4 regions of the Janthinobacterium sp. CG_23.3 genome follow, and region 4 is predicted to be linked to each of the others. Evidence: predicted binding sites of a transcription regulator. Region 4 holds the regulator's gene; each other region holds the start of a gene.
What was found. Region 4 encodes FNR, which switches genes on or off when oxygen is low (the NO sensors DNR and NnrR bind a similar motif). Its sites were predicted from a motif close to TTGATNNNNATCAA; they were not measured.
Positions count from the first base shown of each region.

Region 1 (5,693 bases), on a different contig from region 4:
CTTGCACGCGCTACTCGGGCCGGCCAAATTCGAAAGCGAACTGGCCATGCGTACCAGCCTGCCGGGCGTGGCCACCGGGTTGGCCTGGACGCCGGTGGGCGGCGACATCCTGTTCGTCGAAGCGAGCCGCACCCCGGGAGCGGGCAAGCTGATCCTGACCGGCCAGCTCGGCGAGGTGATGAAGGAAAGCGCGCAGGCGGCGCTAACGCTGCTGAAGGCGAATTCGGCGGAACTGCACATCGGCGCCGAGCGGTTCAAAAAGCACGACATCCACGTGCACGTGCCGGCCGGCGCGATCCCCAAGGACGGTCCCAGCGCGGGAGTGGCCATGTTCATCGCGCTGGCCTCGCTGATGACGGGGCGGCCGGTGCGCAGCGAACGCGCGATGACCGGCGAAATCAGCCTGCGCGGGTTGGTCCTACCGGTCGGCGGCATCAAGGAAAAGGTACTGGCGGCGCAGCGGGCCGGCATCGCCACCGTGCTGCTGCCGGCGCGCAACCAGAAAGACCTGGAAGACATCCCCGAGGACACGCGGCGGCAGCTGCAATTCATCTGGCTCGGCAACGTCGGCGACGCGGTGCGCGAAGCGCTGGCCGAGCCGGCGCAGCACATCCCCGGGCCGGCCATCGAGGTTTGACCCGACGGGCGCTTTATTCAGCGGCGGCGACGGCCGGCGCGCCGGCCTGGTAGTTGTTCTTCACGCGCACATAATGTTCGGCCGAATATTTGAGGTAAGCCACCTCCTCCGCGCTGAGCGCGCGCACTTGCACAGCCGGGCGGCCGACGTACAGGAAGCCGCTCTCCAACACCTTGCCAGGCGACACCAAACTGCCGGCGCCGACCATCACCTGCTTCTGCACCACGACGTCGTCCATGACGATACTCCCCATGCCGATCAGACATTCGTCGCCTATCGTGCAGCCGTGCAGGATCACCGAATGGCCGATGGTGACGTAGTCGCCGATCAGCAACGGCGAGCCGTTCGGCTTGGACGCGCTCTTGTGCGAGACGTGGCCCATCGCAAAGTCCTGGATGTTGCTGCACACGCCGATGCGGATGCGGTTGACGTCGCCGCGCAGCACGGTGTTGCACCAGACCGAGCTGTCGTGGCCGATCTGCACGTCGCCGATCACCTGGGCCGTGTCGTGCAGATAAACGCGCTGCGCCAATTGCGGGCGAGTGTCGAGGTAAGAGCTGATAGGCATGTAACGTTCCTGATACGGTAGAAGGAAAAATAGCGCGGCGCGCGGACCGGCTTACGTCGCCGCCGGGTGGTCCATGGTCTTGTCGCCATAGGTGCGCAGCACTTGGGAAATGATAACCTGATAGCCGCTGAGCCATTCGCTGTAGCGCTTTTTCGCCTCCTGGTGGCTGGGATGCTCGATCAATTGCTTGAGACCCAGTTCGGACTGCCAATAGTAAACGTTGGAAACGCGGCCGGTCTTCGGGTCTTCCCACGACTCTTCGCCGAGATAGCCGTCGGTAGCCTTGGCGGCCTCGGCGATCAGCGCATCGAGCCGGTGGAATTCGGCGTCGAATTGTTTGGTGTCGAAAATAAATGTGGCGGAATACATGGCGTCCCTTATCGAAGTGCCGGCGGCGGAGAAAAACCAGAGGCGTACATCCTTGGTTTGCGTGACCACGGTGGCATTCACGCAAAATGCAGATTGTAATCGGGAGAAGATGCAATGGACAAAAAAATTCCGGCCACAGCGGCCGGATGCTTGCTTCAAACGATATTCTTTAGAAACGATAACCCACGCCCACGCCGATCAACAACGGATCGATCTTGACGGCGCTGACCCTCTGGCCGCCAATCATGACGTCGCTGCGGATCTGCACTTTTTTGATATCCAGATTCAGCGACCAGTTTTTGTCGAGCTTGAAATCAACGCCGGCTTGCACGGCCAGGCCCCAGCTGCTGTGTTCCAGCTCGGCGGCGCCGTTCAGCAACTTAACCTTGGAAATATTGGTGTAGTTAATGCCCGCGCCCAGGTAGGGATTGAGTTGCGCGTCGGGCAGGAAATGGTATTGCATCGACAGCGTAGGCGGCAGGTGTTTGAAGGTGCCGATCTTGCTGCCGTCGAGCATGACGTCGTGTTTTTGCGGATAGGTCAACACCAGTTCGGCCGCGATATTCGGTGTGAAGAAGTAGGAAATATCGACTTCGGGAATGGTCTTGCTGCTCACGCTCAACAGGTCGGAGCGGCCGACGCCGGCGATCGGGTCGGACTTGTCGGCCGGGTTCAGATGCACCGCGCGTGCGCGCACCAGCCACGGGCTTTGCTGCGCCATTGCCTGGCCGGCGAACAAACCCAATGCCGCGAAAATCATCGCCGATGCAATTGCTGACTTCTTCATTCTATTTCCCTCTTTCTTGTCGTTAAGTAACGCTGCGAAGTGTATTTGTGCAGCGCGAAAAAATCATTGATCTATATCAAAATTCCAAGGATGGCCATCAGGATATAGTTCTTTTCGACAGAGATAATCAGGATAGATGATAGTTATTCACACTAACGGCTGTAGCCGCATTCCAGCATCAAAGAAGTAGTGCTTCATCGTTTTGTATTACATTTTTTTGAAGCTATCCTGAGGCTGCCGATCCGCCCGCTCGGAGGCGGCCAGGCGTGCGCGCGCCTCGGCGATGCGCGCGCCGAAGGGCTTGGCTTCGAGCGCGGCGATGGCGTTGCCGAGCGCCTCGGACAGCGGCGACGCCAGTTCGGCGTCCAGCGCCGCGGCCGCCGCGCCGTTCGCCTGCCAGCAAGCCTGCAACTTCGGCAGCAGTACCCGGCCCTGCTCGGTAAGCCGGATCAGGCGCTGGCGGCCGTCAACCGGCCCCGGCTGCACCGACACCAGCCCTTCCTTGCTCATCAGGGCGATGGTCTGCGTGGCGGCCGGCTGCGTGATGCCGGCCAGCTCGGCGATTTGGCCGATGCTGGACGGCTCCAGCCGTATCAGCGCGCGCATCACCGGCGTGTAGCGCGGCCGATACGACAGGCCCGCTTCCACGTAGGCCCGCGCAACCGCGCCGTCCAACAGCTCGATCAAATGGCGCAATTGCGTTCCAAGTCCAGGTTTCATGGAGCACTACACCGCGTACGGATAGGTGAAGCCAATAAAGTGGATGGCGTTGAAGACGAAATGCGCCACGATCGGCGCTTCGATGCGTTTCGTGGCCGCGTATGCATAGGCGTAGCCGAAGCCGGCCACGCTGGCCAGCGCCACCAGGATCGGCCCGCCGCCGGCATGGGCGGCGCCAAACAGCAGGCCCGACGCCAGCACCGCCAGCACGGCGCCGCCGCGCACCCCGGCCAGCGCGCCGGCCAGCCGCTCCTGCAGCAGGCCGCGGAAGAACGCCTCCTCGGCGACGCAGGTCAGGAACAGATTGACCGCCAGGAAGGTGGCCGTATAGGCCGGCAGTTTCAGGTCCCCGCGCAGGTAGCCCAGCGCCGTCGCGGCGCCAAGCATGAGCAGCGCCATGGTCATCGCCAGCGGCAAGGCCAGCCGCAGCGCGGCGCCCAACTCGCGCCAGCTCTGGCAGCGCCGGCAAAACAGCGCCAGCAGCACCAGGCCGACGGCGCCCTTGTCGAAGTTGGCGTACTGGGTGAACGGCGCGCTGTCCGGCGAGAAATGCGCGCCCGACACCAGCAGCGGATTGCGAAAGCCCGGTACCAGGTGCATCGCCAGCGCCAGCGCCAACACGCCGCTCAGCGTGGTAAAGACGATGCGCTGGGCGCGCCCGGCGGCCGGGCGCGTCGCCAGCCAGGCAAGCAGGGCCAACAGGCCCAGCGCGGCCAGCGCCGGCAGGGCCAGAATGCCGGCCAGCGCGCCGGCACCGGCCGCCAGCGCGAACGGCAACGGCCACAAGGGCATCGAAAAACGCTTGCCGAACTGGACCGGCGGCAGCCAGACGCAGCAAATGGCAAGGCCAAGCAAAAAATACGTTATCGCCATGTGTCACCCTAAAAGTAGGGCTGCCGCCGACACGGCGGCAACGGCAATGGAGCACGCCGACGCGGGTCCCTTGGTGTTTGGCGCGTCGGCGACAGCGTGAATGGTTATTGGCGCGCCAGGCCGTCGACCCGGCCACGCCATTTTCTGCGCCGAGAATAGCCCAGATTGCCACGCATGACAAGTTTGTCTTTTCATCATGCTTTTTACCAGGGACTGGCGCCGCGTCGCACGCCGCCCTTTCCCGCGCTGCCACGACATCAGCAATACCGTCCGGCGCCGACCTATGCCCTATCGTGGCCGCACGCCACGCGCCGGCACCGCCAGCCGCGGCGAGCACGCGGCCCGCCGGCGGCCTGGAATTAAATGTCGGCGTCAACGCCGGCGAAACCACCATCAGGAAAATGTTGAGGGGACGCTACCCGGTTGCGATCGAACACGAGGCGCTCGCCTAGTTCCTCTTGACCTCCTTGAAGTCGGCGTCGACCGCGCCCTCGTCCGGCGGCTGGCCCGGGGCCTGCTCCTCGCCGGCGCCGCCCTGCCCGGCCGCGTCGGTCTGCCCGCCCAGCGTTTGTGCGGCGGCCGACAGCGCGGCGATCCGCGCGTCGAGTTCGGCCTTGCCGCCGCCTTTCACCGCCGCCTCCAGCGCGACGATGGCGGTCTCGATCTTGTCGCGCGCCCCGCCGTCGAGCTTGTCGCCATGCTCGGCCAGCGACTTGCGCGTCGCGTGCACCAGCGCGTCGGCCTGGTTGCGCGACTCGGTCAAATGCTTCACACGCTGGTCCTCCTCGGCGTTCAACTCGGCGTCCTTCACCATCTTCTGGATTTCCGCCTCGGTCAGGCCGGAATTGGCCTTGATCGTGATCTGGTTCTCCTTGCCGGTGGCCTTATCCTTGGCCTGCACGTGCAAGATGCCGTTGGCGTCGATATCGAAGCTGACGTCGATCTGCGGCACGCCGCGCGGCGCCGGCGCGATGCCGACCAGGTTGAACTCGCCCAGCAGCTTGTTGCCGGCGACGATCTCGCGCTCGCCCTGGTAGACCTTCACCGTCACCGCCGGCTGCTTGTCGTCGGCGGTGGTGTAGACTTGGCTGAACCTGGTCGGTATCGTGGTGTTCTTCTGGATCATCTTGGCCATCACGCCGCCCAGCGTTTCAATGCCCAGCGACAGCGGCGTGACGTCCATCAGCAGCAGGTCGGAGCGCTCGCCCGACAGCACCGAGCCCTGGATCGCCGCGCCCACGGCCACCGCCTCGTCCGGGTTGACGTCCTTGCGCGCCTCGCGGCCGAAGAACTCGCGCACATATTCCTGCACCTTCGGCATGCGCGTCATGCCGCCGACCAGGATCACGTCGACGATCTGGCCGACCTCCAGGCCGGCGTCCTTGAGCGCGATGCGGCACGGCTCGATGGTCTGCTGGATCAACTCCTCGACCAGCGACTCCAGCCGGGCGCGCGACAGGCGCAGGGTCAGGTGCGCCGGCGCGCCGCCGGCCATCGCGATGTACGGCTCGTTGATCTCGGTCTGCTGGGTCGACGACAGCTCGATCTTGGCGCGCTCGGCCGCGCTCTTGACGCGCTGCAGCGCGATCGGGTCCTTGCCCAGGTCGATCCCGCTGTCTTTCTTGAACTCGGCGATGATATGCTCGATCACGCGCTGGTCGAAGTCCTCGCCGCCGAGGAAGGTGTCGCCGTTGGTCGCCAGTACCTCGAACTGCTTCTCGCCCTCGACGTCGGCGATC
Region 1 covers NZ_JBJXIB010000035.1:24,427-30,119, reverse strand. Annotated here, with positions in the region: gene lon (endopeptidase La) at 1-637, shown strand, start outside; gene ACFDR9_RS10940 (gamma carbonic anhydrase family protein) at 651-1,205, opposite strand; gene ACFDR9_RS10935 (antibiotic biosynthesis monooxygenase family protein) at 1,257-1,574, opposite strand; gene ACFDR9_RS10930 (OmpW/AlkL family protein) at 1,744-2,361, opposite strand; gene ACFDR9_RS10925 (MarR family winged helix-turn-helix transcriptional regulator) at 2,569-3,081, opposite strand; gene ACFDR9_RS10920 (lysostaphin resistance A-like protein) at 3,088-3,954, opposite strand; gene dnaK (molecular chaperone DnaK) at 4,403-5,693, opposite strand, start outside.
Region 1: the regulator FNR is predicted to act here: its motif matches at 2,428-2,441, upstream of ACFDR9_RS10930 (OmpW/AlkL family protein).

Region 2 (5,693 bases), on a different contig from region 4:
GCGCTGCCAGCGCACCAGCGCCTCCAGGCTGGCGATGCGCCCGGTTTGCAGGTCCACCAGCGGCTGGTACATCAGTTGCAGCTCGTCGCCGGCGATGGCCTGGCGCAGCGCCGCCTCGATGCCGATGCGTTCGAGCGTGCGCAGGTTCATGCCGGTGTCGAAGTACTGGTACTTGCCGCCGCCCTGCTCGCGCGCGCGCGCCCGCGCCCGCGCCATGTCGGCGTAGCGCAGCAGCGTGGCGGGGTCGCTGCCGTCCTGCGGGTAGAGCGTGACGCCGATGCTGCAGACGGCGTGCACGTTGTGGTCCTCGAGCGCGAAGGCGGCGCCCAGGCAGGCGAAGATGTCGTCGCAGGCGGCGGTGATGTCGGCGGCGCTGTCGACCTCGTCGAGGATGATGACGAACTCGTTGCCGCCGTGGCGGGAGACGGTGTGGTGGCTGCGCAGGCAGGCCAGCAGGCGCGCGGCGCTGTCGCGCAGCAGTTGGTCGCCGGCGGCGTGGCCCAGGCTGGCGTTGACCAGGTTGACGTTGTCGATGCCCAGGCACAGCAGCGCGACGGCGTTGGCGTGGCGGCTGGACTGCAGGATGGCCTGCCGCAGGCGGTCGTTGAACAGGCTGCGGTTGGGCAGGCCGGTCAGTTCGTCGTGCACCGCCAGGAAGGCCAGGCGCTCCTCGTTTTGCTTGAAGGCGGTGATGTCGTTGAGGATGCCGATGTAGTGGGTGACCTCGCCGCGCTCGTCGGGCACCGGCGAGATTTGCAACTCGTTCCAGAACAGCGTGCCGTCCTTGCGGTAGTTGCGCAGCACCACCTGGACTTGCTCGCGGTTGCCGATGGCCTGGCGCACGGCGGCGACGCCGGCCTGTTCGCGGTCGTCGTTTTGCAGGAAGCGGCAGTTGCGCCCCATCACGTCGATCAGCTCGTAGCCGCTCATGCGGCAAAAGGCCGGGTTGGCGTACATGATCGGCAGCGAGGCCTGGCTGGCGTCGCAGATCAGCACGCCGTTCAGCGACGCCGCCAGCGCCCGGTTCGACAGTTGCAGCATGTCCTTGAGCTGGCGCCGCGGCTCGAGGTCGCTGACCCACCACAGCAGATGCTCGGGCTGGCCGGCGGCGTCGACGATGCAGTAGCTGGCGATCTGCGCCCAGTTCAGCGTGCCGCCGCGGCGGATCAGGCGTACCTCGTGCTTGCTGCTGGCGCCGGGGCTGGCGAGCAGGCGCGCCATGTCGGCCTGCAGGGCCGCGCCGTCGTCGGACACCATGCGCCGCGTAAAATGTTTGCCGACCAACTCGGATTCGGCGAAGTCGAGCAGTTTGCACATGCGCTCGTTGGCGTGCAGGAAAAAACCGGCCAGGTCGAGGTGGACGATGCCGACAGGGGCCTGGTCGAAGCTGGCCTGCAAGCCGCTGTGGGCGGCGGCGCGCGCGTCCGGCGTCGTGCCGGCGGGCGCTTCACTGGCTTGCTTCTGGTTTGCGTCCATCAAACTGTCCCATCCTTACAGAGCTGGCGTCCGGGAGGGGTGGCCCCGCCCGCTGCGACCACGGCTGCGGTGGCATTTTATTATACGGCGAAAGATTGGCTTTGCCGTGCCGCCGGAACATTTTTTGCATTCGCGCCCAACGTGCGGCCGCGTACAGAGGCGCCGCCGGCTTTGGCGCACCCTCGCTGGCACACGCCAACTACTTTGGAGGAAACATCATGAGCGACATCATCGCAGGCCATTTCCAGTTGCAGCAGCAAATCGACGAGGCCCGCGCCGCGCTAGTGCGGGACGGATTCGCCGAGGCGCGCATCAGCGCCTTTTACGTCAACCAGCCGGGCCAGCACGACGTCTACGAGTACGGCGGCGACCGCGACATTTCGCCGGGCGCCAAGGACACGCCGCAGGGCGTGGGCAAGGGCGTCGTCGCCGGCGGCGCGATCGGCGCGGCAATCGGCGCGGCGACCGCGCTGGTGACCGGGCCGGCCGGGCCGGTGGTGGGGGCGCTGGTTGGCGCCCACGTCGGCTCGCTGTATAGCCTGCACAACATGAAGGAGGCCGGCGAGGCGGAACGGGGCGGTGAAAACCGCCTCGAACCGCGCCGGCCCGGCATGTTGATCGCCGTCGCCTGCGCCGACGCGGCCGAGCAGGAGCGCGCGCTGGCGCTGCTGGGCGGACTGGGCGCCGAGCACTTTGAGCGGGCGCAGGGCGATATCGTCGACGGCGACTGGGTCGACTTCGACCCGCTCAGCCTACCCGTTCCGGCGCGCTGACGGGCGTTGGCGCCGCCCGGCGGCGCGCCGCCGCCTCGCGGGCGGGCGCGGGCGGGCCGAATAATTTGCCTACTTTAAAGGCACAATGTCGGTATTATTCCTGTTAGTATGAAATTAGTACCTTGCCACCGGCCCATGCCGAAGTGGACCATGGCCGCCGCCGCAACGCCGCCGCCAGAGGAGCGCTAACGAGTATTGATAGGAGGACGCGTCAATGACACAAGCATGGGTGGTTCTCACCAGGGTGGACGGGCGCGACGTGGCGGCGCCGTCGGCGGCGCAACTGGCCGAGGCGCTGGGCGAGGTGTACCGCGCGCCGTCCGGCGCGGAAGGCGCCGGCGCGGCCGTGCTGCGTTTCGGCTACGACGACGGCTTGATGTACGAGGTCGAAGTGAGCGGCGGCGGCGACGTCAAATTCGAGGAATGGTCGGACCGCGATTGCGAGATCGCCCTGGCCAGCCCGAGGCGGATGGCGGCGCTGAGCCAGCCGGACGCGCTGCAGTTGTGGACGTGGCTGGCGCAACGCCAGGTCGCCAAGATCCGTAGCCAGCCGTGGCATTCGGACGGCTAGCGGCCGCGCCGCCCCCCTTGCCGTTATTTGCGCGGGCCGGCAACGCTGAACATCCACCCGAGGCAACCAGCCGGGGCCAAACCTTCAGGTTAACCCCGGGGCTACGCCCTTGGTGTGTATCGTTGCCACGCCGAAGCCGCCTACCTGAATGCCCGACTGTCCGCCTAATGCGCCATCAGCACCGGAATCGTCATGCTTTCGAGCACCGTGCGGGTGACGCCGCCGAGAATGGTTTCGCGAAAGCGCGAGTGGCCGTAGGCGCCCATCACCAGCAGGTCGGCCGCCACGTCGGCCGCGTGCGAGAGCAGGGTGTCGCCGACGGCGCCGGGGCGGCGGCGGCCGCGGCCGCCTTGGCGCGGCGACTGGCGCAGCGCGATGTTACCGATCACGCCGTGGCGGCGCAGGTAGAGCGCGATCTCGGCGCCCGGGTCGGCGCCGTGCTCGGCGGCGTTTTGCTCGGCGTCGAGCACGACAATGTGTACTTCGGCCGCCTGTTTCAGCAGCGGCAGCGCGGCGCTGACGGCGCGGCTGGCCTCCTTGCTGGCGTTCCAGGAAATGAGCGCGCGGCGCGGCGCCGCCGCCGCCGCGCCGGCGTACGGCACGATCAGCACGGGCCGGCCGGAATGGATCACGACATAGGCGGGAAAGTCGCTCATGACGGCGCTCGACGGTTGCGCCGGGTTCAACTGGCCAATGACGACCAGGTCGGCGTAGCGCGCCAGCAGGCTGACGCCGCCGCCGGCCTCGTCGTCGACGACGCTCTGTTCGAACCCGTCCAGGCCCAGCGCCGCCATGCGCTGCTCGAAGCCGGTCAGGGCGTGGCCGGCGCGCTCGCGCAAAAAGCTCAGGTGCAGCGCCAGGTTCGGGTCGTCGTCGATGTTGGTGACGTTCTGGTAAAGGAAGCGCGAGACGCCGGTGAGTGCCACGCCGACCAGGTGGCCGCCCTGGCTGCGCGCGATGGCGGCGGCAAGGTCGATGCGCGCGCCGGCGGAGGCGCCGTCGTCGATATGCACGAGTACGGTTTTATAGGACATGGCGTGGTCCTTACAGTGCGGATCCTTCCATGGTACCGGAAAACGCGCGCGCGCGCCCTGTCGCCGCTCAGCCGGGAGCAAGCTGGGCGTTTGATCCAACGCAATATCGAGTGCAGGCGCACCTCATAGACTAGGTTTTTAATTGTAAAAACAATAATCAGCGACGAGGAGTAGACATGGACGATAAAAAAGTGGCCCTGGTAACGGGCGGTATGGGCGGCCTGGGCACGGCGATTTGCCGCCGCCTGCACAAGGCCGGTTACACGGTGGCGGCGACGTATTCACCCGGCAACGACCAGGCCCAGCACTGGATCGAGGCGGAAAAGGACGAGGGCTTCCGCTTCACCGGCTACAAGGTCGACGTGGCCGACTACGCCGACTGCGAATGGATGATGCAAAAGCTGCTGGCGGAGATGGGGCGCATCGACATATTGGTGAACAACGCCGGCATCACGCGCGACCAGAGCATGCGCAATATGAAACCGGAGGATTGGAGCACGGTGCTGCGCACCAACCTCGACAGCGTGTTCAACATGAGCAAGCAGGCGCTGGAGCCGATGCTGGCGCAAAAATGGGGCCGCATCATCAATATTTCGTCCGTCAACGGCCAGAAGGGCGCCTTCGGCCAGAGCAACTACGCCGCCGCCAAGGCCGGCATGCACGGTTTCACCAAGGCGCTGGCGCTGGAAGTGGCGCGCCACGGCATTACCGTCAACACCGTCTCGCCCGGCTATTTGCGCACGCGCATGGTGACGAAGGTGCCGGGCGAAATCATGGCGACCAAGATCCTGCCGCAAATTCCGGTCGGGCGCCTGGGCGAACCCGACGAGGTGGCCGCGCTGGTGGCCTACCTGACGTCGGAGGAGGCCGGTTTCGTGACGGGCGCCAATATCGCGATCAACGGCGGCCAGCACATGAGCTGAGCGGGCCGGCAAGGGGCAGTGGAGGAGACAACACCGCCGAGGCGGCGCATAGACGCAGGTCCGGCGAGTGGTAGCAAGCGGCGCGTGCCGTGGCGGTAAAGACGGGTAGTCCATGCGCCAGTGGTGAATCAGTAATGAATCACTGGTAAAAAAGCAGTAAAGCGCAGCGGTAAAGCACAGCGGTAAAGCATCGTAGTAAAGAGCGCGTGTAGTGGCGGGGCCCGCAGCGTAAGCGTCGATCAGGCGCCTTATCTGCGGGCCTTTTCCATATTCGTCTGGCAGGCGATGCAAAAGCGCGCCTCCGGGCGGGCGTCGAGGCGCGAGACGCCGATGGCTTCGCCGCAGCTTTCGCAGATGCCGTAGCTGTCGTCTTTAAATTTGGCGAGCGCATGCTTGACGGTGCGCAGTTGCGCGGCGTTGTGCTCGGCCGCTTCGTTGACCAGCTCGTTCAAGGTGCGCAGGCTGGCGTTGTCGGCCGGCGAGGCCTCGATTTCGCTGGAGGCGCCCGCGCGCAGGCCGGCCGCGACGGCGTCGTCGGCAAGCTGGCTGAGCAGCGAAACCTTGCGCCGTTCCAGCAAGCTTTGCAGCCGCGAAATTTGTGCCTGGTCCAGTCCGTTCATTGCCGCTCCGCCCGGGGTGTGCCTACCCAGCCATGGTAGCCCATCGTCCGGCGTCCGGCTTGAGGTACTTGAGGCGTTTCGATTGACTCAGCTCAACGGGGCCGCGCGCGTCTGTGCAGCGGCGTAAATGCAGGGCCAGAAGGTCTGGCCCCGGCTCTTTGCCTTTGGTGTAAATTTCAGCGTTCGCGTCCCTCTGACGCCATCCCCGACGCCGCGCGGCGGCGTCAGCCCGGGCCGGCTTTGTCCTTTTTCAAACCGGCGAAATGCTCGTGCATGTGCCCCAGCGCCTTGGCGAC
Region 2 covers NZ_JBJXIB010000072.1:2,337-8,029, reverse strand. Annotated here, with positions in the region: gene ACFDR9_RS16895 (EAL domain-containing protein) at 1-1,476, opposite strand, end outside; gene ACFDR9_RS16890 (hypothetical protein) at 1,695-2,249, shown strand; gene ACFDR9_RS16885 (hypothetical protein) at 2,464-2,820, shown strand; gene ACFDR9_RS16880 (universal stress protein) at 2,985-3,854, opposite strand; gene phbB (acetoacetyl-CoA reductase) at 4,031-4,777, shown strand; gene ACFDR9_RS16870 (TraR/DksA C4-type zinc finger protein) at 5,026-5,397, opposite strand; gene ACFDR9_RS16865 (hypothetical protein) at 5,622-5,693, opposite strand, start outside.
Region 2: the regulator FNR is predicted to act here: its motif matches at 3,945-3,958, upstream of ACFDR9_RS16880 (universal stress protein).

Region 3 (5,693 bases), on a different contig from region 4:
CGAGCTGATGCGCGAGTTCTTCAAGGGCTACGGCATCATCAATTTCTTCGGCGGCAACACCGGCACGCAAATGGGCGGCTGGTATCGCAAGGAAATCAAGTCGGTCGCCGACATCAAGGGCTTGAAGATCCGCATCGCCGGTTTCGCCGGCCGCGTGATGGAGCGCATGGGCGCGGTGCCGCAGCAGATTCCGGCCGGCGACATCTACACGGCGCTGGAAAAAGGCACGATCGACGCGGCCGAGTGGGTCGGCCCGTACGACGACGAGAAGCTGGGCCTGGTCAAGGTGGCGCCGCATTACTATTCGCCGGGCTGGTGGGAGGCCGGGCCGCAGCTGTCGTTCTACATCAACATCAAGGAATGGGAAAAGCTGCCGAAGGAATACCAGGCGGCGATCGAGGTGGCCAGCTACGAGTGCCACGTCGTCATGCAGGCCGACTACGACGCCAAGAATCCGGCTGCGCTGGCGCGGCTGATGAAGAACGGCGCCAAGCTGCACAATTTCTCGAAGGACATCATGGACGCCGCCTACAAGGAGTCGAACGCGGTGATGGAGGAGGAGGCCGGCCGCAACGCCAAGTTCAAGAAGGTCTACGAGCCGTGGAAACGCTTCCGCCAGGACCAGAACCAGTGGGCCTCGGTGGCCGAGGCGACGATGCAGAACTATCTGATCGGCATTGGCCGCAAGTAGGCCCGCCTGCCGGCTACAAGGACCAGGCCGGGCCTGGTCGTTCGCGCCGGCGGCATGCGCCAGCGCAAGCGCGCGCCCCTTCAGTTTGCTATGTTCGATGGTGACCGCGCGCGCCGTGCGCCGGTTTGCCCGGGCCGGCGCGCGGCCCATCGAAGCGGAGCCGAGCATGGACAAGGGGCACGAGCACGTCAAGCAGCTGGAACAGAAAATCGACGCGCTCAGCGACGCGCTGGCGCGCCTGGGGCAGGGCGCGACGCTAAAGGAATTGCTGCGCATCATACGTTTTCCCGGCTACACCACGCCGGCCGAGTTCGTCTTCAACGGCGCCATCCTCGACGCCATGCAGGCGCAGGTCGACGCGCTCGACAAGCTGGGCCAGGACTTGCTGGCCGGCGCCAAGCTGGTGGTGAAGGACGCCGGCGTGGAACTGTAGCGGGCCGGCGGCGCTGGAAACCAAGCCAAGACGGGGAGCCGGGGTCAAGTCTTCTGGCCTTGGCGCGAGGGGGCGGACCCCGGGCTTACGCCTTTGGTGTCGACGACTCCGGCGCCGAAGCCACCGCTATTGCTGCGGCGTATTTTTTTCTGGGCGCGCCCGACGAAACCGATTACACTGCTAGGTTGTCAATACACCCGGGAGTGGGCATGGTTTGGTCGCGTTGCTGCCTGTGCGCCGCACTGTTGTTGCCCGCGCACGCGCAGGCCCTCAAGCTGCGCCTGTGCGTCGACGCCCGGCCGCACCCGCCGTTCCTGACGCCCGACGGCGGCGGCTCGGTCGGTGCGCTGGTCAAGGCCGCGGCGGCCGAGGCCGGCGTCGGGCTGGAGCTGTACCACGCGCCGGTGACGCGCTGCCGCGAGGAGATCCGCGCCGGCCTGGCCGACGGCTATCCCAGCGCATCGTACACGCCGACCTGGCGCGAGCTGCTCGACTATCCAATGAAGAAGGGCCGCCCGGACCCGGGCCGCGCGGTGCTGTTCGTGCGCGTGCTGGCGTACCAGCGCAGCGGCGGCGGCGTCGGCTGGGACGGCCGGCATTTCAGCAAGCTGAGCACCCCGGTGCTGGTCAGCTACGGCAGCGTGATGATCGGCGACCGCCTGGCCGCGATCCGGCAGCCGAGCGACGCCACCGGCAAGAACCTGGAGGTCAATTTCACCAAGCTGGCGGCCGGCCGCGGCGACGTCGCGCTCGGCTGGGAGAACGACGGCCAGGCCTTGCTGGAGAAGCTGGAATTCGCCGGCAAGGTGGAGCCGCTGGCGCTACCGTTCGCCGAGGAAATGTTCTACCTCGGCCTGTCGAAGCGCTTCGTCCAGGCCAACCCCGCCGCGGCCGAGCAGTTGTGGGCGGCGATCGGCCGCATCAAAAACCCCGCGAGCGCCGCCGACGCCGCCAAGACCCGCTAGCGCAGGCCGCCGAAACGCTGGTAAAACGCCTCCTCGGCCGGCGCGGCGCGCTCGTCCTCGCGCCGCAGCGTCGCCATCAGGTGCCCCTCGGCGCCGGTGTAGACCAGCCGGTACAGCGCGCGCGCCAGCTCGTAGGCGGCGCTGCCCGGCCACTGCGCCGGCAGCAGCTCCAGCGGCAGTTGCGGGTCGTGCAGCTGGACCCGGCGGTAGGCGTGGATCAGCAGCAGACGGATGACGAAGGCTTGCTCGGGCGCCACCGGGGCCGCCCGCAGCAGCGCCAGCAGCGGCTGGAACTGCGCGCTGAACTGTTCGTAACCGCGCGTCACGGCGGACAGGTCCCAGCCTTCGGCGACCATGTCGCGCAGCGGCCGCAGCGGCACGCCCGGCAGCTCGGTGGCGCGGCAGACGTACAGCTTGCCCTGCACGCCGTTGCGGCTGAGGATCTCTTCGAGCACCTCGGCGTCGGCGCCGGGGTGGCCGAAGATGCCCGGCGCGATCACGCTATACCCTTCCCACAGCAATTCCTTGCGCAGCGCGCCGCGCTCGGCCGCGGCGATGTTGCCGCCCGAGCCGATGATGATGGTCCAACTGCCGTCCCAGTGCGCCGCCAGCGGCGCGTAGATGCGCCGGTAGGCGCGCGCGAAACGCCGCCGCGCCGCCGGCATGATCGCGTAGGCGCTGCGGCGGCCGTCGCGTTGCGCCCCCAGCCAGCCCTCCTGCGCCAGGCGGAACACGCTGGTGCGCAACAGCCGGTCGTTGACGCCGAACGGCGCCAGCAGTTCGATCAGGCTGCCCAGCCAGACGACGCCGCCGTGCGGCACGATGGCGTCGCCGAAGATCGTCATCACCAGCGACTTCGAGCGCGGCGGGTCGGCCGCCAGAAAGTCGCTGATCCATTCGGTGCTGGTGCTGTCGCTCATCGGGCCCTTTGCGCAATCGCGCGTTCACATTCGAAGAAAGCAGGAGTTTACTTTGCCCTTGCATCGGCGCAGCATTATTTTTGCACGCGGCGCCGCAAACGTGCGCACGGGATACGGAATCTGTAAATGATTCAAATCAAGTGTATTCAAATATAATTTTGTATCGTATTATCCGTTCATCGCGTGTGCCTCGCCGCGCACAAAAACCGACTTGGAGAGTGGTCATGTACGCACAAATGGTTGAAACCGGTCTGAAGAACGTACGTTCGGCCGACGACATGGGCGCCGACGAACTGGCCTTCCAGGCCCGCATCGACGCCGGCATCAAGATCGAGGCAAAGGACTGGATGCCCGACGCCTACCGCAAGACGCTGATCCGGCAAATTTCCCAGCACGCCCATTCGGAAATCGTCGGCCAGCTGCCCGAGGGCAACTGGGTGACGCGCGCGCCGACGCTGAAGCGCAAATCGATCCTGCTGGCGAAGATCCAGGACGAGGCCGGCCACGGCCTGTACCTGTACAGCGCCGCCGAGACGCTGGGCGTGTCGCGCGACGAACTGCTCGCCGCGCTGCATTCGGGCAAGGCCAAGTATTCCAGCATCTTCAACTACCCGACCTTGAGCTGGGCCGACATGGGCGCCGTCGGCTGGCTGGTCGACGGCTCGGCCATCATCAACCAGATCCCGCTGTGCCGCTGCTCGTACGGGCCGTACGCCCGCGCCATGATCCGCGTCTGCAAGGAGGAATCGTTCCACGCGCGCCAGGGCTACGACATCATGATGAGCCTGTGCAAGGGCTCGCCGGCGCAAAAAGCCATGGCGCAGGACGCGCTGAACCGCTGGTGGTGGCCGACGCTGATGATGTTCGGCCCGTCCGACGCCGAGTCCGTCAACAGCGCCCAGTCGGCGCAGTGGCGCATCAAGCTGTTTTCCAACGACGAGCTGCGCCAGCGCATGGTCGACCAGACCGTGCCGCAAATCGACTACCTGGGCCTGACCGTGCCCGACCCGGATTTGAGATTCAACGCCGAGACCGGCCACTACGAGTTCGGCGAGATCGACTGGTCCGAGTTCCACAACGTCTTGAAGGGCAACGGCCCGTGCAACAAGGAGCGCCTGCAAACCCGCGTCAAGGCCTACGAGGACGGCGCCTGGTTCCGCGACGCGCTGCTGGCCTACGCCGACAAACACGCCGGCGCCAAAGCGGCGGCCTGACAAGACCAATACAGATAAGGGGATATTCATGAGCAAAGAATGGCCATTGTGGGAAGTCTTCATCCGCAGCCAGCACGGCCTGGCGCACAAGCACGTCGGCAGCCTGCACGCGTCCGACGCCGAAATGGCGGTCAACAACGCGCGCGACGTCTACACCCGCCGCAACGAGGGCGTCAGCATCTGGGTGGTGCGCGCCGCCGACATCGTCGCCAGCAGCCCGGGCGACAAGGGCGCGCTGTTCGAGCCGTCCAACAGCAAAGTGTATCGCCACCCGACCTTCTTCCCGATGCCGGAAGAAGTCAAAAACCTGTGACGCGCGGAGACCGTGATCGTGGATGATAAAGTCAATTACCTGCTGCGCCTGGGCGACAACGCGCTGATCTTGAGCCAGCAGCTGTCGCAGCTGTGCGGCAAGGGCCCGGCGATGGAAGAGGACATGGCGCTGACCAACGTCGCGCTCGACCTGCTGGGCCAGACCCGCCTGTGGCTGGACTACGCCGGCGAACTCGAAGGCCTTGGCCGCACTGAAGACCAGCTGGCCTTCCTGCGCGACGCGCACGACTTCAAGAACTGCCTGCTGCTGGAGCAACCGAACGGCAACTACGCCGACACCATCGTGCGCCAGTTTTACTTCGACACCTGGCACTACTTTCAGTTGCAGGGCCTGGCCAAGTCGGCCGACCCGCGCATCGTCGAAGTGGCCGAGAAGTCGCTCAAGGAAGTCACCTACCATGTGCGCCGCAGCGGCGACCTGGTGGTGCGCCTGGGCGACGGCAGCGCCGACAGCCACGCCAAGACCCAGGCCGCCGCCAGCCGCCTGTGGCCCTACACCGGCGAGATGTTCAGGTACGACGCGGTCGACCAGGCGATGGTCGCGGCCGGCGTCGCCCCGGCCGCCGAGGAACTGCGCGCGCAATGGCTGGAGCACGTCGGCGAGATCTTCGCCGAGGCGACCCTGGCCATGCCGGCGCCGGACGCCTGGATGCAAAAGGGCGGCAAGCAGGGTATCCACACCGAACACCTCGGTTTCCTGCTGGCCGAAATGCAGTTCCTGCAACGCGCCTACCCGAACTCGGAGTGGTAAATGGAGCAGCCGCCAGCCGCCGCCAGCGCCGATCCTCAACCCGCCTTGGCCTGTAGCGCCGAACAGGTGTGGGATTGGTTGGGCGAGGTGCCCGATCCCGAGATCCCGGTCATTTCCGTGGTCGACCTGGGCATCGTGCGCGCGGTCGAGCTGCGCGGCGCCGAGTGCGTCGTGACCATCACCCCGACCTATTCCGGCTGCCCGGCGATGGCGGTGATCGCCGAAGCGGTGACGGCGGCGCTGCACGGCCACGGCGTCGCCAACGTGCGGCTGGTGAACCAGTTGTCGCCGGCCTGGACCACCGACTGGATGAGCGAGGGCGGCAAGGCCAAGCTGAAGGGCTACGGCATCGCGCCGCCGGCGCAGCAGGTGATCGACATCAGCGG
Region 3 covers NZ_JBJXIB010000051.1:24,379-30,071, forward strand. Annotated here, with positions in the region: gene ACFDR9_RS13745 (TRAP transporter substrate-binding protein) at 1-691, shown strand, start outside; gene ACFDR9_RS13750 (hypothetical protein) at 858-1,124, shown strand; gene ACFDR9_RS13755 (hypothetical protein) at 1,334-2,089, shown strand; gene paaX (phenylacetic acid degradation operon negative regulatory protein PaaX) at 2,086-3,009, opposite strand; gene paaA (1,2-phenylacetyl-CoA epoxidase subunit PaaA) at 3,234-4,223, shown strand; gene paaB (1,2-phenylacetyl-CoA epoxidase subunit PaaB) at 4,252-4,536, shown strand; gene paaC (1,2-phenylacetyl-CoA epoxidase subunit PaaC) at 4,555-5,307, shown strand; gene paaD (1,2-phenylacetyl-CoA epoxidase subunit PaaD) at 5,308-5,693, shown strand, end outside.
Region 3: the regulator FNR is predicted to act here: its motif matches at 3,136-3,149, upstream of paaA (1,2-phenylacetyl-CoA epoxidase subunit PaaA).

Region 4 (5,693 bases):
ACGCGCAAGTTCTATATCCTCGGCGTGGTGCTGTGGCCGCAGGACTTCATCTACCTGGCGGCGCTGCTGATCATCTGCGCCTACCTGCTGTTCCTGGTGACGGCGATCGCCGGGCGGGTCTGGTGCGGCTTCGCCTGCCCGCAAACGGTGTACACCGAAATCTTCCTGTGGATCGAGCGCCGCATCGAGGGCACGCGCAGCGCCCGCATGCTGCTCGACAAGCAGGGGCCGTCGCTGCGCAAGGCGGCCAAGAAAACCGCCAAGCACCTGGCCTGGGGCGCGGTGGCGCTGTGGACCGGCTTCACCTTCGTCGGCTATTTCACGCCCATCCACACGCTGGCGCACGAGGTGGCCACGCTCAGCTTCGGGCCGTGGGAATGGTTCTGGGTGCTGTTCTACGCGCTGGCCACCTACGGCAACGCCGGCTGGCTGCGCGAGCAGGTCTGCAAATACATGTGCCCGTACGCCCGCTTCCAGAGCGCGATGTTCGACCAGGACACGCTGATCATCACCTACGACGTCAAGCGCGGCGAGCCGCGCGGCGCGCTCAACAAGAAGGCCACGCCGGCCGTCGCCGCCAAGACGGGCGACTGTATCGACTGCACCCTGTGCGTGCAGGTGTGCCCGACCGGCATCGACATCCGCCAGGGCCTGCAGTACGAATGCATCGGCTGCGCCGCCTGCGTCGACGCCTGCAACACGGTGATGGACAAGATCGACCGCCCGCGCGGCCTGATCCGCTACAGCACCGACCACGCGCTGGCCAACAATTTCAGCGTCGAGCAGATCCGCCAGCGCGCGCTGCGCCCGCGCGTGCTGATCTACACGGCGATCCTGGCCGTCATCACCGCCGCCGTGGTCGGCTCGCTGGCGCTGCGCACGCCGCTCAAGCTGGACGTGATCCGCGACCGCGGCGCGATGGGGCGCGAAGTCGAGGACGGCATGGTCGAAAACGTCTACCGCCTGCAGATCATGAACACCGCGGAGACGCCGCACCGCTACAAGGTGAAGGTGTCGGGCCTGCCGAGCCTGGCGCTGGTCACGCCCGACGAGGTCAGCGTCGGCGCCACCGAAACGCTGGCGCTGCCGGTGCGCCTGCGCGCCGCCCACGGCGCCGGGGCCAAGGGTTCCAACCAGATCGCCATCGAGTTGACGGCGCTCGACGACCCAAGCCTGCACGTGATGGAAAAAGCGGTGTTCTTTGTGCCGCGCTAAGCAATAAAGGAGAAACCATGTCGAACGTATTGCCATTGCGCCCCCTGGCGCCGGCCGAACGCCCCTGGTACACGCACCGCTGGCCGTGGTTGCTGATGCTCGGCCCCTTCATCGTCATAGTGGCCGGCAGCTACACCGGCTACCTGGCGTTTTCGCGCCAGGACGCGCTGGTGGTGGGCGACTACTACAAGAAGGGCAAGGCGATCAACCAGGACTTGCGGCGCGACCGCGCGGCCAGCGCGCTGGGGCTGACGGCGGCGCTGCGCTACGACGCCGCCAACGCCGTGCTGGTGGGCAAGATCGACAGCCACGGCCTGCCCTACAGCGCGCCGCTGCTGCTGCACCTGGCCCATGCGACGCAACCGGAGAAGGACATCAAACTGGCGGTCCAGCCCGACGCGCAAGGCAACTTCAGCGCGCCGCTGGCGCTGTTCGAGCGCAGCCGCTGGCAAGTGCTGGCGGAAAACGCCCGGCGCGACTGGCGCCTGGATGGCAGTTGGACCTGGCCGACGCAGCGCGCCGTGGCGCTGCGCAGCGATTGATGGGATTGCCGCAGGTCGGTTAGCCCAGCTCCGTTACACGGCGTGGGCCAGCCGACCGGCGTCGCCGGCGGCTTAGGCGCAAGCCTCCGGCGTACCGGCGGTAATCGCCTTCAGCATGGCCGGATTAAGGATTTCAATTTCGCGGTTGCTGACGCGCAGCCAGCCTTCCTTCTTAAACTTCGACAACAGCCGGCTGATGCTCTCGATGGTCAGCCCCAGGTAGTTGCCGATTTCCTCGCGCGACATGCGCAGCTGGAACGTGACGCTCGAATAGCCGCGCGCCTCGTAGCGCGAGCCCAGGTTGACGATGAAGGCGGCGAAGCGCTGGGTCGCCTGCATATTACCCAGCAACAGCATGACGCTTTGCTCGCGCGTGATCTCCTGGCTCATCATGCGGTGGAAATGGCGCAGCAGCGTCGGCATCTCGCCGAGCAGCTGTTCAAGGCTGGAAAACGGGATTTCGCACACCTCGCTGTCTTCCAGCGCCACCGCGTTGCAATGGTGGCGGTCGGCGCTGATCGCGTCCATGCCGAGCAGCTCGCCGGCCATCTGGAAGCCGGTGATCTGCTCCTCGCCGCCGGCGTTGATCTGGTAGGTCTTGAAATGGCCGAGGCGGATCGCGTACAGGTTGACGAACGGGTCGCCGATGCGGAACAGCGTGGCGCCGCGCGGCACCTTGCGGCGCCGGCCGATGATCTGGTCGAGCCGGTCCATATCGCCCATGTCCAGGCCCATCGGCAGGCACAACTGGTGCATGCTGCAGGTGGAGCAGCGCGCGCGCAACACCTCCACGGGAACGCGGGGCAGGGTCAGGGCGGGCAGTTCTGTGAGCATAGCGGGATATACCTATTCGGAGGCTGTCATGGAGTTTATCGCATCCCGACGTTACCAAGTGGCAATAGCCCACTAAACGACCCGGGGTTGGTCGATTTAATTATATGGCAACTACGCCGGGGCGGCCGCTCCCGACGCCAGGCGCCCGCCTCAGCCCACCAGATACTCGCGCGCCAGCAGCCGGGCGCAGTGCAGCCGGCTCTTGGCGGCGGCCGCCGTCAGGCCGAGCAGGGCGGCGATTTCGGCGATGCTCAGCTCGGCGAAATCGCGCAACAGGATCATGTGCAGATAATCGGCCGGCAGCGATTCGAGCGCGTTCACCAGGTCCAGCCGCAGGCCGGCCGTGTCCTGCGCGGCCAGCCAGCGTTCGGCGCGCTCGTCGTCGTAGGGAGCGTGGCGCAGCGCCAGACGGGCCAGCTTGCGGCACTCGTGCCGCACCACCTTGAACAACCAGCCGGAGAACGCCGCCAGCAGGCGCACCGAGCCGAGCCGGCGCGACAGCACCAACAAGGCCTCCTGGACGGCGTCGTCGACGTCGCTGAGCAGGCAGGAGCGCCGGGCGTAGCGGCGGATGTCGGGCTGGCACAGCCGCAGCAACTGCGCCAGCGCGGCGGGATCGCCGCCGTGGGCGGCGTCCAGCACCGGTCGGTGTTGCTCAGCGAGCGTCATCGGCGCGGCCGGCGCGGTCCAGGCGGCGCCCGAGCAGCGCGCACATCGGACAGAAACCGAACAGCCCGGAGGCGACGAGGCCGGCGCCGCCGAGCGCGAGGCCGACGCCGGCCGCGCCGCCAAGCGCGAGCACGCCGAAGGCGATCGCCAGCAGGCCGGCGACGGCGCGCAAGAGCCGCTCCCAACCCGGTACATTTTTCATATAGAACATATTTTTCCCTTTCGACGGTGGCGAGGACATCCCTCGGCTACTAAGAGGCGGGCCGCGGCGGTTTCGATTCGCCGAAAGAAAAATATACTGGCGCCGCGCCATTCTACCCGCTGGCGCGGCGCCCGGCATCGCGAGCCGCGGGCCGATCCGCGGCAGCGCCTTCGGCGAGGCGGTCGGCCGGCGGCGGTGGCGCCGGTGATCCTGGCGGCCGCCGCGCGGCAGGGTAGTGCTTGCTAAGTATCCTTATTGATAGCACAATTCCCGGGCGGCCTGAATGCCCGCGCGGGCGTCCATAAAGGAAAGCAATGAAGCCACTCGGGATCAAAGCGAAAGTCGCCCTGGCAACGAGCCTGACGTCGATTCTCATGATCGCGCTGGTCACCGTGGCCCAGATGCAGCGCATGCGCGAGGACTTCACCGGGGTCTTGCTGGCGCAGCAGAACGCGCTGGTGCGCAGTACCGCGACCGAACTCGACGACAAGTTGCAGATCCTCCTCGACGTCGTCGGCGCCAGCGCCAGGCAGCAGCCGCCCGAGCTGATGGATTCGCCGGAGAAGCTCAGGGCCCACTACGCGACGCGGGCGGTGCTGACGCTGTTCGACGACGTGCTGGTGCTCGACGCCCGCGGCCGCCTGATCGCCGACGTGCCGGCGGTGCCGGGACGGGCCGGCACGGACGCCTCCGACCGGGCCTTTTTCAAAACCGTGCTGCGCACGCGCCGGCCGATGATCGCCGAACCGGTGCTCGGCAAGACCAGCAAGCAACCCATCGTGCAATTCGTCGCCCCGGTGCTGGACGCGCGCGGCGAAGTGGTCGGCATGCTGATCGGCGTGCTGCGCCTGTACAAGGACAACGTGCTGGGCCGGCTGCGCAGCGCCAAGGTCGGCAAGAGCGGCTATTACTTCGCCATCACGCGCGGCGCGGTGCCGCTGTACGTGCTACACCCGGACGCCAGCCGGCTGCTGCAGCCGCGCGCGGCCAACGCCAACGCGCTCACCACGCGCGCGCTGAAGGAGGACGGGGCGGACTCGGCGGTCAGCAGCAACAGCCAGGGCGTGGCAATGATCTACAGTTTCAAGACGCTGAAGTCGGCCGACTGGACGCTGGGCGCCGCGTTGCCGCTGCGCGACGCCTTCGAGCCGCTCGACGGCGCCTTGTACCGGCTGGCGGCGTGGAGCGCCTTCGCCTCGCTGCTGGCGGCCGCCGCGCTCGGCTGGCTGACGCTGCGCCTGCTGTCGCCGCTGGTGCGGCTGCGCGACGCCATCCGCGGCCTGCGCGCCGACGCCAGCCAGTTCGTGCCGATCGGCGTGGCCAAGCACGACGAAATCGGCGAGCTGACGATGGCCTTCAACGAGTTGATGAGCGCGCGGCAGGCGGCCGACGCGCGCCTGCAAAGCCTGATCGAATTCGCGCCGAACGCGATGGTCGTCGTCGGCGCCGACGGCCGCGTCGAAACCTTCAACCGCCAGGCCGAGCGCTACTTCGGCTACCGCCGCGACGAGATCGTCGGCCAGGCGGTGGAAACGCTGATGCCGGCGCGCTACCGGGCCCGCCACGCCAACGCCCGCAAGGGCTTCCTCGACACCCGCCTGAGCGCCGAGCCGCGCGTGATGGGGCGCGGCCAGGCGCTGTTCGGCCTGCGCCGGGACGGCAGCGAATTCCCGCTCGAGGTCAGCCTGAGCGCGGTGCAAACCGACCAGGGCACCAAGGTGCTGGCGGTGATCGCCGAAATCGCCGAGCGGCTGCGCCTGCAGGTCGAGGTGCAGGCCCGCGCCGCCGAACTGGTGGACGAGCGCGACCGCGCCGAGGCGGCGAACCGGGCGAAAAGCGATTTCGTCGCCAACATGAGCCATGAAATCCGCACCCCGCTGAACGCCGTGCTGGGCATGGCCTACCTGCTGGGCAACACCGCGCTGACCGCCGAGCAGCGCAAATACCTGACCATGGTGCGGGTTTCGGGGCAGTCGCTGCTGGGGATCCTCAACGATGTGCTCGACTATTCGAAGATCGAAGCGCGGCGCATGGAACTGGCGCCGGTCGAGTTCGACCTCGACGAGGTGATGAACACGCTGGCGACGACGATGACGATGAACGCCGGCGACAAGGAGCTGGAACTGGCGATCGGCGTCGACGCCGACGTGCCGCGGCGCCTGCGCGGCGACGCGCTGCGGCTGCAGCAAATCCTGGTCAACCTGGCCGGCAACGCCATCAAGTTCACGCCG
Region 4 covers NZ_JBJXIB010000018.1:23,779-29,471, reverse strand. Annotated here, with positions in the region: gene ccoG (cytochrome c oxidase accessory protein CcoG) at 1-1,215, shown strand, start outside; gene ACFDR9_RS07115 (FixH family protein) at 1,233-1,757, shown strand; gene fnr (fumarate/nitrate reduction transcriptional regulator Fnr) at 1,830-2,591, opposite strand; gene ACFDR9_RS07105 (sigma-70 family RNA polymerase sigma factor) at 2,742-3,260, opposite strand; gene ACFDR9_RS07100 (DUF2892 domain-containing protein) at 3,247-3,471, opposite strand; gene ACFDR9_RS07095 (response regulator) at 3,777-5,693, shown strand, end outside.